One region of the Nostoc sp. NZL genome, then DNA from elsewhere that is predicted to be linked to it. Evidence: riboswitches for the same ligand, from Rfam matches in the RefSeq annotation. Region 1 holds a riboswitch; the other holds the start of a gene.
What was found. Region 1 has a riboswitch for cyclic di-AMP ahead of F8R90_RS20650 (universal stress protein). Riboswitches for the same ligand answer to the same signal wherever they lie in the genome.
Positions count from the first base shown of each region.

Region 2: linked by a shared signal. The riboswitch ahead of F8R90_RS22750 (glycosyltransferase) and the one ahead of F8R90_RS20650 (universal stress protein) in region 1 are both predicted to bind cyclic di-AMP.

Region 1 covers NZ_WBKL01000148.1:1,614-10,224, reverse strand. The annotation lists gene ntrB (nitrate ABC transporter permease) at 1-637, shown strand, start outside; gene F8R90_RS20660 (ABC transporter substrate-binding protein) at 725-2,167, shown strand; gene F8R90_RS20655 (ABC transporter ATP-binding protein) at 2,221-3,057, shown strand; cyclic di-AMP (ydaO/yuaA leader) riboswitch at 3,096-3,210, shown strand; gene F8R90_RS20650 (universal stress protein) at 3,431-4,051, shown strand; gene F8R90_RS20645 (ArsB/NhaD family transporter) at 4,165-5,502, shown strand; gene F8R90_RS20640 (high light inducible protein) at 5,912-6,124, opposite strand; gene F8R90_RS20635 (high light inducible protein) at 6,167-6,379, opposite strand; gene F8R90_RS20630 (MFS transporter) at 6,916-8,611, shown strand, end outside.
Region 2 covers NZ_WBKL01000158.1:67,371-75,981, forward strand. The annotation lists gene argC (N-acetyl-gamma-glutamyl-phosphate reductase) at 1-838, shown strand, start outside; gene F8R90_RS22745 (DUF1350 family protein) at 927-1,913, opposite strand; cyclic di-AMP (ydaO/yuaA leader) riboswitch at 2,462-2,661, shown strand; gene F8R90_RS22750 (glycosyltransferase) at 2,825-4,096, shown strand; gene F8R90_RS22755 (hypothetical protein) at 4,201-4,398, shown strand; gene F8R90_RS22760 (hypothetical protein) at 4,876-5,517, shown strand; gene F8R90_RS22765 (pentapeptide repeat-containing protein) at 5,528-6,334, shown strand; gene F8R90_RS22770 (CYTH domain-containing protein) at 6,473-6,937, opposite strand; gene F8R90_RS22775 (DUF6875 domain-containing protein) at 7,102-7,773, opposite strand; gene F8R90_RS22780 (alpha/beta hydrolase) at 8,532-8,611, opposite strand, start outside.

The DNA of each region.
Region 1 (8,611 bases):
TCCCTTCTACCAGCGAGGCCCAGGCAACTTGGGAATTGGTTGGTTGTTAATAGCAAGTCTGCGCCGGGTATTAATAGGCTTTTTGTTAGGTGCGGTAGTAGCGATTCCTCTGGGGTTTCTCATTGGCATGTCCAGACCGGCAATGCTAGCACTTAATCCGATCATTCAAATTTTTAAACCTGTATCACCCCTAGCTTGGCTGCCCATTGCCTTAGCAATTTTCAATTTGGCAGATCCTTCAGCAATTTTTGTCATCTTTATTACTTCCCTATGGCCAACAATTATTAATACCGCTTTAGGTGTTTCTAGTGTTCCCAAAGATTATTTAGATGTGGCACGAGTGCTAGAAATGCCCCGTTGGCGGCGGATTACAAAAATCATTTGGCCTGCAAGTTTGCCATATATTTTTACAGGTTTACGAATTAGTTTAGGGATAGCTTGGCTAGTAATCGTTGCCGTGGAAATGCTCACAGGCGGTATTGGTATCGGCTTTTTTGTCTGGGATGAATGGAGTCGCTTAAACCTGAGTTCAGTCTTTTTAGCTGTGTTGATAATTGGTGTAACTGGGTTAATCCTGGATTACGCCGTTGGCAAAATTGAAGAATTAGTAACCCATCGCCCTAAAACTTCCAACTAACAAAATTTGGCTGCTATCAAAACAGCAAGATGTAACATGACTCTGCGCTTGTAGCATGAGCAATTAATCACCAATGGAGCTACAAAAATGGGTGATATTAACTGGACTCGACGAGATATTATCAAGGGAATAGGAGCAACAACAGCGGGAATGGCGCTTTCCTCCTGTGGGATTTCAGGAGATAGATCAGCCAAAGGATTGACAGAAGAAGCCTTAGCTGTACAACCAGTAGTTAAAAGCGGCGACCTAGAAAAAGCCGATCTTACAGTTGGTTACGTTCCCGTTAATGATTGTGCACCATTTGCGATCGCCTGGAAAAAAGGCTTCTTCCACAAGTATGGTTTGAACGTTACACTCAACCGCGAAGCCAGTTGGGCTACTTCCCGCGACGGTTTAATTTTTGGTCGCTTGGATGCTTCACCCGTTGTATCTGGTGCAGTTACCAACGCCAGAATTGGTGCCGAAGGCGCACGCCACGCCCCTTTGTGTGCAGCCATGACCATTCACCGCCACGGTAACGCCATGACAATGAACAAAGCCATGTGGGATTTTGGGCTGCGTCCGTGGTATGAGTATCAAGAAAAATATGGCGATGGTGCTTTAGAAGCCTTTGGGCGCGATTTCCGAGGCTACTTTGACAAGCAACCGCCAGAAAACAGAGTTTGGGCAGTAGTATTAAGTTCCTCCATTTACGAATACTTTATCCGTTACTTATCCGCCGCCGCAGGTGTTGATCCGCTTAAAGAGTTTCGCGTCATCATCGTTCCGCCACCCCAAATGGTAACAAACGTGCGGATTGGTGCAATGCAAGCTTACATGGTTGCAGAACCCTGGAATACACGGGCAATAACAGGTAATGAAAACATCGGTTTTACCTTTGCACAAGGTAAAGAAGTCTGGTTGGGACACCCAGATCGACTTTTGGGGGTGATGGAATCTTTCATCGACAAATATCCCAAAACCTATCGTTCTTTAGTCAAGGCGATGATTGAAGCCTGTCAGTATTGCAGCAAAGTAGAAAATCGCCAAGAAGTAGCCGAACTAATAACAGACCGTTCCTTTACAGGTGCTAGACCTAACAAGAAAGATGCGCCAATTGCGAAGTTTACAAGTCCGGGAATTCTCGGCAACTACAACTATGGCGGCTTTGATGGCAAAGACCGCACCATCAAAGCCGCTGACACCACGATTTTCTTCGATATTCCTGACAACCTTCCCAAACAGCCAGCAGAACACTCAACATTTTTATGGAGATCAAGAAGTATCTGGTTGATGACACAAGCAGCGCGGTGGGGACAAATTAAAGAATTCCCCAAAAATGCCGAAGAACTAGCAGAACTTGGTTGGAGAACAGATTTATATCGGGAGATAGCGTCTGAAATGGGCATCGAGTGTCCCAAGGATGATTACAAGGTCGAACCACCAGAAGTATTTATAGATAAGAAAGGCTTCGACCCCAGCGATCCGGTGGGTTATCTGAATAGTTTTGCCATCAGGGCTAATGCTCCCACTAACTTTTTCATGTCTTAAATCTAAGTTCAAATATTGACTGATGACTAAATTATTTCTGGAGCGTTTCGATGATGGAATATACCTCATTACCTATTAATACACAGACCGAAGTTATGCCCCGCACTGGGTTTTTAGAAATTGAAAATTTAGTCAAGTCTTATCCGACACCTGATAAAGATAACTTTGTCGTTTTAGATGGAGTTAATCTGACGATTGGTGAAGATGAATATATTTCTGTAATTGGTCACTCTGGTTGTGGAAAATCAACCCTACTAAAGATAGTAGCTGGTTTAGAAAAAGCCACTTCCGGCTCAGTCCGGCTAGATGGGAAAGAGATTCGTCAGCCAGGAGCCGAGCGGATGATGGTATTTCAGAACTATTCGCTGTTGCCTTGGTTAACCGTGCGAGAAAATATCCGGTTAGCTGTGGATGAAGTGCTAAAAAATGCTAATCGGGCTGAAAAAATCAGCATTGTAAATCAACACTTGGCAATGGTAAACTTGACGGCGGCGGCTGACAAATATCCCGATGAAATCTCTGGAGGTATGAAACAACGAGTAGGTATTGCCAGAGCTTTAGCAATTCGTCCTAAAATGTTGCTGATGGATGAACCTTTTGGGGCACTAGATGCGCTAACTCGTGGCAAATTACAACGGCAGGTATTGGATATTTGGGAAAATAATCGTCAAGCAGTGATGATGATTACCCACGATGTAGATGAAGCAATTTATATGTCCGATCGCATCGTCTTGATGACCAATGGCCCATCTGCTAGTATAGGAGAGATTTTAAAAGTTCCTTTTGAGCATCCACGCGATCGCGCCGCCATGCGAAACTCAAAAGAATATTTTGAACTCCGCAACCACGCCCTAAATTTCCTTGACCGATATTTTGCCCAAGACGAGTAAATTAGATTATCATTTTTTTTAGTGGGTAGCCTAATTCAAATTCATGAAAGCTGAATTTGGAACGGAGGAACCAATGTTTGGGGCTAATCTTACGAGAGACACCTTCCAGTCTTAGCCCGTCAGCTAACTCCGTAGGCAATGGAAGGAACCCCCAAGACTTTGGCTGTAATACAGTTATTATTGGGGTTTCCTTGACTGATTTAAGATTTGAACTTTTGGTTATCATCACTCAATCTAAAATCCAAAATCTTTTGACTGAGTGTAGCCGTTCGCGTAGCGTTCTGCAGGAAAGTCCAAAATCTCAAATTAATCGCCCTGCTTCTCATTACTAATTAATTTCATTGGGAGAAGTAAAACTGTGCAAATTAAGCCAATGTTAGCACGTCTGCAAAGTGCCACAGGCCGAGATGACTTAATTGAACAAATGGTACTGTTGCCAGAACCAAAAAAACCTTTTTCTAAAAAACCTCAAAAAGCAAAAGCAGTTAATTTAATTGTTGCCTATGACGCATCTCCTAACAGTCATACGGCGCTAGATATTGCTTTCTGGATTGCCCATCAAACGCGTTTAGCCACCAATGCAGAAGTCACAGTTCAAGCCGTTTATGTGCTAGAAGACAATCAAAGCAGCCAGTATCCAAATATCTTGAGCTTTCCACAACAACAGCCTTCATTGGAATGCCAAGTTAATGAAGTATCAAAATCTGCCACACTGGTATTAAGTCAACCCCAATTGCAGACAGTAGTAACTCCCCTACAACAAGCAGATATAATTCTCTGGCAAGCCCGAAGTCTGGCTGAAGAATGGCAGGGTTGCTTCAAATCTCATTTGCGGTTTGGCTGCATTTACACAGAACTTACCAAAGTTGTTGAATCAGAAACTGCCGATATTCTGTTTTTAGGTTGCAACTCTGTTAATCATCCGATGATTGAGGCACTAGGTTCTAATTTTCCCTGCGCCGTTTTGGGTATTCCCAGTTGTATTGATGAATAATCACTGTTCAGAATTTCAGTAATTTTTATCCAATTGTAATGATAGATAAGTCACCTACAACTAGGTGACTTTTTTCGCTACTATGCAACCAATTAAACTTCGAGAGGTAAGGTGTGGAAAACTGGCAAGCAATCCTCAGCGTAATTACATTTATAAGCGTCATTGTTTTAGTAATGACGGAATGGGTACATCTCACCATTGCGGCATTGTTGGGAGCATTGTTATTAGTTTTTACCAACGTCATGACTTTAGAAGAAGCTGTTGGTTATATCGGCAACAGTCATGGAACACTCGGTTTATTCTTTGGAGTTATGGTCTTAGTGCGGGCTTTTGAGCCTACAAAAATATTTGATTATTTAGCTACTCAAATAGTACTCATAGCTAAAGGACAAGGCAAGCGTCTATTACTTGGTATTGTGGCTATCGTTACACCCATCTGTGCAGTTTTGCCAAATGCCACAACAGTAATGTTGCTAGCACCTTTAATTCCCCCAATGGCTCAGGAAGTTGGGATAAATTTCGTACCCTTGTTGATTTTAATGGTATTTGTTGCTAATAGTGCGGGATTGCTGACTTTAGTTGGAGATCCAGCTACATTTATTGTTGGCGATGCTGTGAATATTAGCTTTACAGATTATTTATTGAAGTTGAGTTTAGGGGGAGTAATTGCCATTGTCATAGTGATTGCAACACTACCATTTTTATTCCGAAAAATTTGGAATACACAGTTAGATAATCTTGAGGAACTACCACATCCACAAATCAATCATCCACGAGCTTTAAGCGTCGGTGCAGTTATAGTATTTTTCGTCCTGCTATTTTTTGTCATCGGAGAATCTCTACCAGTTCCGATCTCACCTGCTGCCGCAGCTTTGTTAGGAGCAGCTTTAGCTTTGCTTTTATCCCACCATAGTAAAATCGATTCAGTTAACAACATTCTGCGGGATGTAGACTGGAGTACATTGATATTTTTTATGAGTATTTTTGTGCTAATTGGAGGGTTAGAAAAAACAGGTGTAATTAATGGTTTATCAGGAGTATTGGCAGCGATTTTAGGAAAAAATATTGTGCTGGGTTCCCTATTTTTATTATTTTTTGTGGGGATATTATCAAGCGTAGTGCCCAATATTCCTTTAGTGGTGGGGATGGTGCCATTACTCAAACAATATATTGTTACTGTCGGATTAGCACCTGCCGAAGTTTTAGCACAAGACTTTCAAGGGCAGTTTCCGCCAGAAGTATTACCTCTGTTTTATGCGATGATGTTTGGTGCAACTTTGGGAGGTAATGGCACACTAGTAGGAGCATCATCTAACATCGTAGCCGCCGGTATTTCTGAGCAGCATGGACGCCGTATATCATTTAAAACTTTTCTACACTACGGTATCCCAGTGATGGTATTGCAACTTGTAGCTTCGGCTTTGTACGTGTTAGTTCGCTTTTTGCTCTAGATAGAGAAGGGTCAAAGTAATTCAGTAATTCATATTATTGATAATTATGCTCTCTACAACACGCTACGCGTAGCTTGCTTCCCCACAGGGGTACGCAGACTCGCTACGGTTGCGCGAACGTAATTCGTAAAATACGTTCGCGGACTTCCTAACGCTGCGCTATCGGTGTTAGCTTCTGAATTTATCACTCATAGCGTAATGCTAGCTAGTTCGCAAAGGCCTTGCAAACAACCAAATCAAAGATTATTGTAACGGCTTGTACTCTCTTCAATTATGAATTAGTAATTATTTGGTCAACCTAATTAAAGATAAAATGCTCAGGAGATAAATCCCCGACTTTTAGTGAGAAGCCGGGTTTAGGGTTAGAGTATTTATTTATACTCCCTTACTTATCAATCCTGAGCTATTGCTAATATCTAATTAGGTGTAGTACGTCCCTTAAGACGCTATAACCAGCTAAATCCCAAAGTAAATAGGCTAGAAAACCAATTGCTGCCAAGCGACCATTCCAAAGTTCGGCTTGAGGTGTCCAACCAAATAGGAATGCATTACGATCTACGCCGTTGTAAGCTTTAGCAACAGGTTGTAAATCAGTAGAAGAACGAGTTTCTTGAGTTGCCATTTTTTTTCTCCAAAATCTAGTAGATTTTTAGGTGTTTAGTTTCTAGTAGCTAATCAGATGTAAAACATCGCGCAAGACGCTATAACCGGCTAAATCCCAAAGCAAATAGGCAAGAAAGCCAATTGCTGCCAAGCGACCATTCCAAATTTCGGCTTGAGGTGTCCAACCAAATAGAAATGCATTGCGATCTATGCCGTTGTATTCTGGTGCAACAGGTGGTAAATCAGTAGAAGAACGAGTTTCTTGAGTTGCCATTTTTTTCTCCAAAATCTAGTAGATTTTTAGGTGTTTAGTTTCTAGTAGCCTTTGTTTTGTTCTCAACAATTCATTTGTTAACTTTAATGTACCTGTTTATAACTAGACTGCTTTCTGCCTGTAGGCACAAACCGCAGGCACTTCTTATGGACGATTAATAGAAACATCTTGTTGTAGACAAATCCACCTTGGGAGGGTGAGCAAAAATTGATATGTAAAAAAATGTAAAGGTTTCGTGAGAAACTATAATTTAAACAGAATCAATCGCTATAAATAAGCAATTAAAAATTAAAAACTAGCCATACATAATTAATAGTAGGTGGCAATTTGATTAAGATTTCCACCGAGAGATAATAAAAGTTATATCTTCCGCTGGATACACTTTTCAATCTTTGGAGAGATGCTTTAGACAGCTAAATTCCAGGATTCTGAGCTAAAGAGTTAGGTAATGCCATAGGTACAAACATAAATACTAAGAGTTGCTTCTCAAGAAATTCTTAATTCCCCAAATTTAAACTTAAGTAGAAGGAAATACAATGTTCCAAAGTACGGAAATCATGCTGGGACTCTACAAACCACTATTGTGGGTGGCACAGATTCCAGTAGATCCCTCAAATGTCACGCCAGCACAGGCATCGGTTCTCACTTCCGGGCCGCGCTTTTTTGTGGCTTTAATCTCCGGCGTGATCCTAGCCTTTGCTTTCCAATTAGTTTTAACTAATCTCTCCCTTGCAGCCGGTATTTCCTACCTGGGGCACTCATCTGACTCGGATTCAGATACTGGGGAAGCCGGAAGTTTGGGCGGTAACATTCGCAAAATTGGCACCGCAGTGGGGATTTGGACATTAGTCACTGTGACGATCGCCTTATTAATCGCTTCTTTTCTCGCGGTCAAATTAAGCCTTGTAATCTTAGACCCAGCATTGGGGGCGATTCTCGGTTTGGTGATTTGGGGCGCTTACTTTTTGCTCCTTGTCTGGGTAAGTTCCACCACCGTGGGTTCCTTAATTGGCTCAGTCGTCAATACGGCAACTTCCGGTTTTCAAGCGATTATGGGTACAGCTACCGCCGCACTGGGCGCAAAGGCTGTAAATAGCCAAGTGGTAGCGACAGCTGAAGCCGCCGCCGCCGCTGTCCGCCGGGAATTAGGCAGCGCCATCGACCCTGTGAGTATCCGAGAGAACATAGAGGATTACTTAGACAAGCTGCGTCCTCCAGAACTAGATGTGTCAAAGATTCGGAGTGATTTTGAAAATTTACTCAACGATCCGCAATTAAAAGCGATCGCAGGGACTCCAGATATCCGCAACATCGACCGCCAAAAGTTTATCGAGTTAGTCAGCAGTCGCACCGACCTTTCTAAAAAAGACGTTAACCGGATTGCTGATACGTTGTACAAAGTTTGGCAACAGGTAGTGAGCCAGCAACCACCCACCCAAGACCGCATGGGTGAGTTAATGGATTATCTGAAATCACTTCCACCAGGACAAAGCAAGACAGATGAACTCAACGCCAAACTGGATCGATTAGTAGCAGAAATGCGTGACTCTAAAGAAGCTGACCAAAAGGCGGTTCCAGGGCCCATTCAAAGTACACTCCAGCAAGGACTATCCGCCTTAACCGGCATTGTGTTGGGACGTACAGATTTGTCTGATTTGGATGTGGAAAAAATCTTGCGTAGCCTCACCACCGCCAAAGAAAAAGTCACCCAACAAGCAGATAAGCTAGGTTTGCCAACACCATCAGAACCCTATAGCCCAATTCGGGCTGATGTCGAAAACTACCTGCACAACACTTATGCTTGGCAACTGAGTCAAGAAAAAATCGCCCAGGAATTTCGTGATGTCATTTACGACCCAGCAGCTGATCCTGGAATCGTCCGCAGGGAATTAGAACGACTATCTCGTAACGATTTTGTCAATATCTTGCAACAACGGGGACTACTTACCCAAGCCCAAATTCAGCGCATTGCAGATCAGCTAGAAGTTGTCCGCAAAGAAGTGCTAGTGACAGTTACAGGTATCGAAGAAAGAGAGATAGTCCAAGACTTGCAACGTGCAGTGGAAAGTTATCTGCTCGTTACCCCAAAAGCAGATTTGACTCCCGTTGGTATTGAGCAGAATTTCAAACCACTGTTGCAAGACTCAGAGGCAGATTATGAAACCCTGACATTGAGACTAGCCCACCTTGAACGTCAGGAAATCCGGGAGATATTGCTGGAACGGAATGATA
Region 2 (8,611 bases), on a different contig from region 1:
AGCTAAACTAATCAATGCCGTCGATGTTGTTATTCTCTGTCTACCTGATGATGCAGCCCGCGAAGCTGTTAGCTTAGTAAGTAGTACTACGGTTAAGATCCTTGATGCTAGTAGTGCCCATCGCACGGCTAAGAATTGGGTATATGGCTTTCCTGAACTAAATCCAGGACAACGAGAGAAAATTGCCAGCGCCCAGTTTGTCAGCAATCCAGGATGTTATCCCACAGGATTTTTGGCTTGTATCCGTCCGTTGATTGCCAAGGGACTTTTAAAGAGTAATTTTCCTATCACTGTTAACGCAGTGTCAGGCTACTCTGGTGGCGGCAAGAATCTCATCAAACAATACCATACCTTCCATGAACAGGAAGCTGGAGCAGAGTCGCTTTATCCCTATGGCATCTATGGTTTGCAGTTTGGACATAAGCATGTCAAGGAAATGCATTATTACTCAGAGTTAGCATCGCCGCCGCTATTCGTACCAGCGGTAGGGGATTTTGAGCAAGGGATGCTAGTTCAGGTGCCTTTGCCGCTGGGGACTTTGGATAATCCACCATCAGGTGAGGTTATTCATCAAACAATTGTTAACTACTACCAAAGTGAAAAATTTGTGCAGGTAGCTCCATACCAAGATTCTACTCTGCTACGAGACGGAATATTTTTGGATGCGATTGCAGTGAACGGCACTAATATTGTTCAGGTTTTTGTATTCGCAAATGACACTACCAAAGAAGCGTTGCTAGTTGCTCGTCTTGATAACTTGGGCAAAGGTGCATCGGGAGCCGCAATCCAAAACTTAAACATCATGCTGGGCTTTCCAGAAGAGTTGGGATTGTTATGAAAGGCTCAGATTCCCGACTTTTTTAACAAGTCGGGAATATTGGTTAATAACTTCTGATTTTTGGACTTTCAGCAACTTTTGTTGATTTCTATTTCAGTTTCTCAAACAATTGAATTACATGATGCTCAAAGCCTCTATTTCGCTCTTGAACTGATTCAATTAAAGGTTTATCAAAAAGATTAATCACATACTTGCCTAGTTGAATTCCTAAAGGTTTTAAATGTCCACCCTCTAAAGTTTGTAGAAATTCTTGGGGTGGTTTTTTTAGAATATTAGTAAACCATTCACAGGTTAATTTAGCAATATTATCTGACTTAAAACAAACTAAACCCATGATATTAAATAGCCCACTATCCTTGATTAAGTTATGGGTTTCTTCAACGGTTGGTTTCACACCCCAACCAAGTTTATCGATGATATCCGCTAAAAATTGAGGACGAATTGCGCTCCCTGTATCAGCAATAGCAGGTGCTAATAGGATAGAAACCTGCCCCTTAATGAAGACACTGTTAATTTTTATTTCCTGACCTACATAAGTGTAAATTAGTTTCCGAACTTCTACAATTTTTTGTTTAAGCTCATCATACAGAATGTTAATATCTGCAATGACACTTTTTATCTGTGACTCATCCGAAGTATGAGATAGCAGGTTGCGAATAAACTTTTCTCTATCTTGAGGCTCTGGAGGTAAAGCAGTAAATCCTTCTAACAGGGAGATATATTTACAGCCAAGGCTATGTCCAATCCAAGAAAAGTTTTTATCATCTAGATAGGCTTCATAATCATATCCCTCAACACTTGCCATCCTCACAAGCTCTGGTAGAATTTCATACTGCTCCCTCATGAGAAAACCAGCTTCTACATAATGGTTAAAACTAAAATTAAATGGCAGAAGAATAATTGTATATCCCTGCTCAAATAGGCATTGAAGTAGATAGCGATAAAAAAGCATGGGGCCAAATGTACCAAAAAAAGCCCCTGCAATAAATTGAATTACTCCTTTAGGCTGTGGATGCAGAGCAACCCAACTGTGAGAAACGGGTTTAAATCTCAGCTTGATATTTGTATTTACCATGACTTAGCAATGAGTGTATCTCATTTTGGTAGGTGTATACTTTACCTCCAAATTGAAGCTGCTGCTTTTCGGATTCTTTAAAAGTTTTTTTGGATAACTGAGATGCTCGCCCTCGTAACATAGTAAACGCAGTTGGCTCTCAAAGCATTTATGAAAGGTAGTGGAGAGTAGGAAATAATGTAGTTCAATAGTGAAATTGAATTGGCGTAAAACTTCTAATGGACTCTTTGATATTTCGGCAATTTCTTTAGAGAGAGTAATATTTTAGACAAATAAAAAACATATTAAATTCAATCAAGCTCGTAGTTAGTATATTTATACACTTAAAAACATGAAAAATATTTAATTCCCAGAAGCTAAATAAAATGTAGCGGTCAATATCAGTAAGCTTCTTGTTGAGAGCATATTAAAAGCTCAAATTTTCTTCTAAAGTCTGATTCGTGAAAGCTAGATGCAAAGGGCATTTAGGTGATTTCAATCACACTTTTTTTGTTCATACTCTTGACATGGTTGATGATGACAGGTTATAAACCTTGAAGAAAAATAAATCAGTCTGCCTAATCCACTATATTCCCTGAAAAGTTTTGTGAGTAAGGGTAAACCGGAGCGGAGGAACCAAGTTTGGGGCGTATTTTGAAGAAAGTTAGCAGTTAATAAATTCATAACTCCTAACTCATAACTTTCTTAAGAAGGACATCTCTCAGTCCTAGCCCGTCAGCTAACTTCGTCGGCATTGAGAAGAGACTGAACGAGCAGCATTCTTAACAAGTAATGCCATGTTCTCGTCAGTGTCCTTTGGCTGGTAACTTTGCGGTTTGTTGTGCCTGCCCTCGACGTTGAAAGAAAGGATAATATTATCTTGATTTCTGGCGTTTGAGGCAGGATTAATTGCCTTGAGGTGAAAATCAGCTATGTTCCAGAATAAGAAACATCGCATTGCCCTAATTTCTGTTGATGGTGACCCGGCGGTTGAAATTGGTCAAGAAGAGGCTGGAGGTCAAAATGTCTATGTGCGTCAAGTAGGTTATGCCTTAGCAAAGCTTGGTTGGCAAGTGGATATGTTCACTCGTCGTAGTAGTCCTGAACAAGCTGCCTACATTCAACATAGCCCAAACTGTCGTACTATTCGGTTAAAAGCGGGCCCAGCTAAGTTTATTGGGCGAGATAACTTGTTCGACCATTTACCTGAATTCATCGAAGAATTCCAGCAATTCCAGTTGCGCCAAGGGTTTCATTACTCCTTAATTCATACCAACTACTGGTTATCATCTTGGGTCGGCATGGAATTGAAAAAGCAGCAACCACTGATTCAGGTACATACTTACCACTCTTTAGGAGCGGTTAAATACAGAAGTATTGGTGATGTTCCCGTAATTGCTACCCAGCGATTAGCTGTAGAAAAAGCCTGCTTGGAAACTGTAGACTGTGTGGTTGCAACTAGTCCGCAAGAGCAAAAACATATGCGGTTACTCGTTTCCAGTAAAGGAAACATTGAAATGATTCCCTGTGGCACTGATACTGATAAATTTGGAGAAATTCAGCGGTCTGCGGCGCGGGAAAAGTTGGGAATTGCACCAGATGCCAAAATGGTTCTCTACGTTGGTCGCTTTGACCGCCGCAAAGGTATTGAAACCTTGGTACGAGCTATTGCCAAATCTAGTTTAAGAGGTGAAGCTAATCTCCAGCTAGTGATTGGGGGTGGTAGCCGTCCAGGTCAGAGTGATGGAATAGAACGCGATCGCATTGCTAGCATTGTTACTGAACTCGGATTAGAAAATTGTACAACCTTTGCTGGTCGCTTAGATGAAACTGTCCTCCCCTTCTACTACGCCGCCGCTGATGTCTGCGTAGTGCCTAGTCACTATGAACCTTTTGGTTTAGTTGCCATTGAGGCAATGGCTAGTAAGACTCCTGTCGTCGCTAGTAATGTTGGTGGGCTACAGTTTACTGTTGTACCAGAAGTCACAGGGTTACTTGCGCCCCCCAAAGATGAAGTAGCTTTTGCTGCTGCCATAGACCGCATTCTCATCAACCCAGCTTGGCGAGACCAGTTAGGTGAAGCGGCTCGACAACGGACAGAAATTGCCTTTAGTTGGTATAGTGTAGGATTCCGACTGACTCAACTTTACACTCGTCTGCTGGCTCCAACTGCACCTAATACCCGAACTCGGATTGCAGCTTAATTTTTCCAGCTTTGAACGCGGAACTAATATCATCAGAGCGGTTTTGCCGTGCCCAAATAGTCAAACACAAACTACTCAACCTAGTTAATTAGGCAGTCAGAATTATGCTGAATATCGGAGATTATGCTTTGCATCAAATAACAGGGCAAGTTGGTCAAGTTTGTGGTTATGGACATCAAGTAATGGATGGAGTTTACATAACCACCCTCAAAGTCAGAGTGAGCAAGCATAAAGGAACTCGTCATCAAAGCAGATTTGTCGAGGATGCTTACTCCACTTGGGTACTCACAAACGCAGGATAAACTAATAGATTTATTTTTCTGCGTTTATATAGAAAAACAAATCTAATAGTCCACCACACCAACTTTTATGAGTGAATAAGTTCGTAGTCAGGACTTTAGTCCTTGATTTGAGACTACAAACCAAGCATAAAGTACTAGTTGATTGGCTGCGATTTTAGCAGCATTTTGAAGATAGCGGGGAAAGTTCACTGAACTTTCCCCGCTTCAATTTGGCTAAAGAGTTTTTTTGAAACATCAAATTTATCAGTAAATCAAGACCAGTTAGCCATTGCAGGCAGCGATTTGTGTGTAATAAAGCTTGTACAATTGTCAAGGCGGTTTTTACTGCCAGAATACTTCTCAGGTGTAAAATTTATCGACAGCAAAATTGTTCTACTTTGTGTTTTTCCATCCTTCACTTGTGGCTAAAATACCCCAAGTTAGGCGCTCATATCTTGCAATAGATAACTTTTACCCTTATGACTGGAGAGCAAAATCTTGGGAATAGAACTACGCAGTTTCGTATTTCTCGACAGCCTGCAACCTCAACATGCAGCATATATGGGAACAGTAGCCCAAGGCTTCTTACCATTACCAGGAGATACATCACTGTGGATTGAAATCTCTCCTGGTATCGAAATTAATAAAATTACGGATGTAGCTCTGAAAGCTGCCTCTGTTCGTCCGGGAGTACAGGTAGTTGAACGACTGTACGGACTATTGGAAGTTCATTCTAGCTCCCAAGGTGAAACGCGAGCTGCTGGGCAAGCAATTTTGGCTGCATTGGGAGTCCGAAAAGACGAATGTCTCAAACCGCGTGTTGTTTCTAGCCAAATTATCCGCAATATCGATGCTTACCAAACACAACTTATTAATCGCACGCGACGGGGACAGCTATTACTAGCAGGGCAAACGCTGTATGTATTAGAAGTGGAACCTGCTGCTTACGCCGCACTAGCTGCGAATGAAGCTGAGAAAGCGGCATCAATCAACATTCTTGAGGTTCAAGCTGTAGGTAGTTTTGGACGGCTTTACTTAGGTGGACATGAAAGAGATATTCTAGCAGGTGCGGCGGGAGCTTTAACGGCGATTGAAAGTGTAGCTGGTCGGGCAAATCCTTTGGGTATGCGTCAGGAGTAAAGGAAAGAAAATGGCAAATCGAGAGCATCTAGCTTTACTGAAAGCAGGTGCAGTTACATGGATTGAGTGGAGAAAGAAAAATCCCCAGATTGAACCAGACCTCAGCGCTGCAAACCTCCAAGGAGATAACCTCAGAGGCGCAAACCTCCAGGGGGTAAACTTGAACAAGGTGGATTTAGGTAATGCTTTACTCGTGCGGGCAAACCTTAGTGGTGCCGACCTCAGTAGTGCCAATCTCTACAAAGCCTTTCTTGTTGAAGCTAACTTGAGTGATGCTAACTTCAGTGTTGCTAACTTGAGTGGTGCTATACTTACGCAGGCAGATTTGAGTCATGCCAATTTCATTGGAGCCGACTTGAGTAACGCGAATCTTAGAGGCGCTGCGATCGCTCATGCTAATCTAATTGGGACTGACTTAAGAGGCGCTAACTTGAGAGATGCCGATTTAGGTGCAGCGAAGCTAATACGAACTAATCTTTCTTTTGCCAACCTCATTGAAGCTAACTTGATTGCGGCTGACCTCAGCGAGGCGAGTTTGTACGAGGCGGAAGTTTTGGGGGCTTATCTTTACAAAACTGACTTATACAAAGCTAATCTAAACAAGGCTCACCTAAGTGGTGCTTACCTGCTGCAAGCTAACCTAAATGAAGCTGATTTGAGTCAAGCTGACTTGAGTTGGACTAACCTTAGAGGCGCGAATTTGGCAGGGGCGAATCTCAGAGGAGCTAACCTTAGAGGAGCCGACCTTAGGGGAGCTAACCTCAGCGGCGTAAATCTTCAGGAGGCAATTATGCCTGACGCTTCAAGGCACAATTAATTAACAAGAAAAAGTAATTGACGTTTACATTCATTTTCTGAGCTTAAACTTGTTTGTAATGCAAAATCACCCGGCACCGCTGAGTTAATTAGCTTAATTAAGCTTGAATGAATTGGAATGCTCCCTATATTTTGGCAATTACCATTGTGAAAAAGGATGTTTTACTAAATTGCTGTTGAAATATCTGAAGTCATCTGAAACTTCTTGTCCAATCCAACTTGGTAGTTCAATTTCTTGATTTTCATCACTGAGTTCAACTTCTGCTAATATTAATCCTTTATTAACACCATCAAACTCATCTATTTCCCAAATCAAGCCACCCGACTCTATTTTATATCTGATTTTTTCTATAAAGGGACGTTCACATAATGTTTCAAGTATTTCTTGAGCATCTTTAACAGGAATAGGATACTCAAACTCTAATCTCGAATATTTGATATTAGGGCCTTTAATAGTCAAATAACTTTTTTCTCCTACTATACGTATACGTACAGTAGCTTTGTCTTGTGTGGCAATGTATCCTTGACGATATACACTACCTTCAGCTAATTCTCTCCAACTATCTCCTCTCACTAAATATTTGCGCTCTATTTCTTTCGCCATTTTACTTACCCTGATTGTGTGATTTTGTAGATCAAAAAACTAAGTCATTTTCAAAAAATAACTCCATGCGATCGCTCCAAAGTCAAGTTACACTATCCTCTTAAAGGAGTTTTAGCTGAAATTAACATGTATAAGCATTGCTCTACCCCTACAACGTGGTCTATTTACCTGAAAATAGCTGTAAGTTCTTCTTTCGCTAAAGCTAATGCTTGATGAGCATTTTTAAACTTTGTTTCATCTGTAAATTTATGACCAAAGCACTTTAAATAAGCTTCCAGATACCGAATACGTAAGCGTGGATCAGCCGGACTCTGAAGAAAAGGGAGGTCAGCTTCAACCATGAACCGGATAGCCAACAAGGGGATAGGGCTACGAAGTGGACGAAAGTTTGGGTTGTGTAGACCAGGACTTTCATTACGTTTATGAAATTCTCCGATCATCAGTCCTGACTCAACAAATAAAGGTTTAAGTTTTTGTTGGACACTATCTACTAGTTTAGGAGCATCTTCTATATGGATGTCAGGAAAGATAAGTAAAAAAGCTCTATTTATTGCTAATTCCTGTTCTTTAACTTCCATCTTAAGAAAGATATCTCGGTAGCGTCCAACAACCTCTTCTAATTGTTCTGGATACAAATCTTTTGTGTGAATAACTGCCAGACGAATACTATTTGACTTGAGGGAGTAAGGCACAAAAGGGCAAACTGCACCGGGTCTTCCTAAATGAGGATGAGGTCTTCCTAAAAAATTTTTCACCCACTCCATAATTTCAATCAAGTAAGGAAGGTCTTCGTTTTGCTGAAGTTGTTCTATTTCAAGAGTTGTATAAAGTTCCATGAGCTTGGGTGAAATGGAGTAATTGTTTAATCTGAATGCAAAATTACTTTTAAAAAATGATTTTTCTGAAACTAATTATTGTCTAAGTGAATAAAATCAGCCTTTATTTTTTCTATTTTGGGTTAATTTGTGGCTTGTAGCAGATAAAATAATTTAATGTTTTTGTGAATTTAAATAGGGTTACGCCAATAAATACACAAACATATTTTCGTACCAAGTAAATTGTGTTCATTTATTTTTGGCATTTTCGCTAGAATACATATGTATTATCCAGTAGATGCTCCTACTTTTTTACACTTTTAAGCTTCTATTATTTTTAGTAAATATATTATAAAGTTTATGTCTAAATATTTATTTTTATTGTAAAAATTTAGTATAGATTTAATAGCAACTATACATTTAATATCAAGTTAGTATAATTAAATCTAACAAGTTAATTATCTATTAATCGTAGGGGAGGCGGGATAAGCGGCGACTTTTGCCATTTTCCGTACCCCTACGCTACCCTGTACACACAAGCTCTAAAAACAGTTTGATAAAGATTTCCTCGTTAACAGGCTCCCGCCGGGAAATGCATTCACTAGGCTCCGCCTCCAGCCAGACACGCATTGAAGCAAAGCCTCTAATAGCCATTCCTATGCGGAGCATGAGAACGAGGGAAGAGTGGGAAGTTGAGCTTTTTTCGATTTGCGTGTACGTTATGCATACCCTTAGGCAAGCTACTCACAAAATTGGATATTTGTTGAATTGGAAGTCCCTTATTTCTCAACAAATTCTTTCACCACTGCCATAGCATCAGGAGGAATCTGCGTAATTAGGCGAAATGGAAATGCCGCAG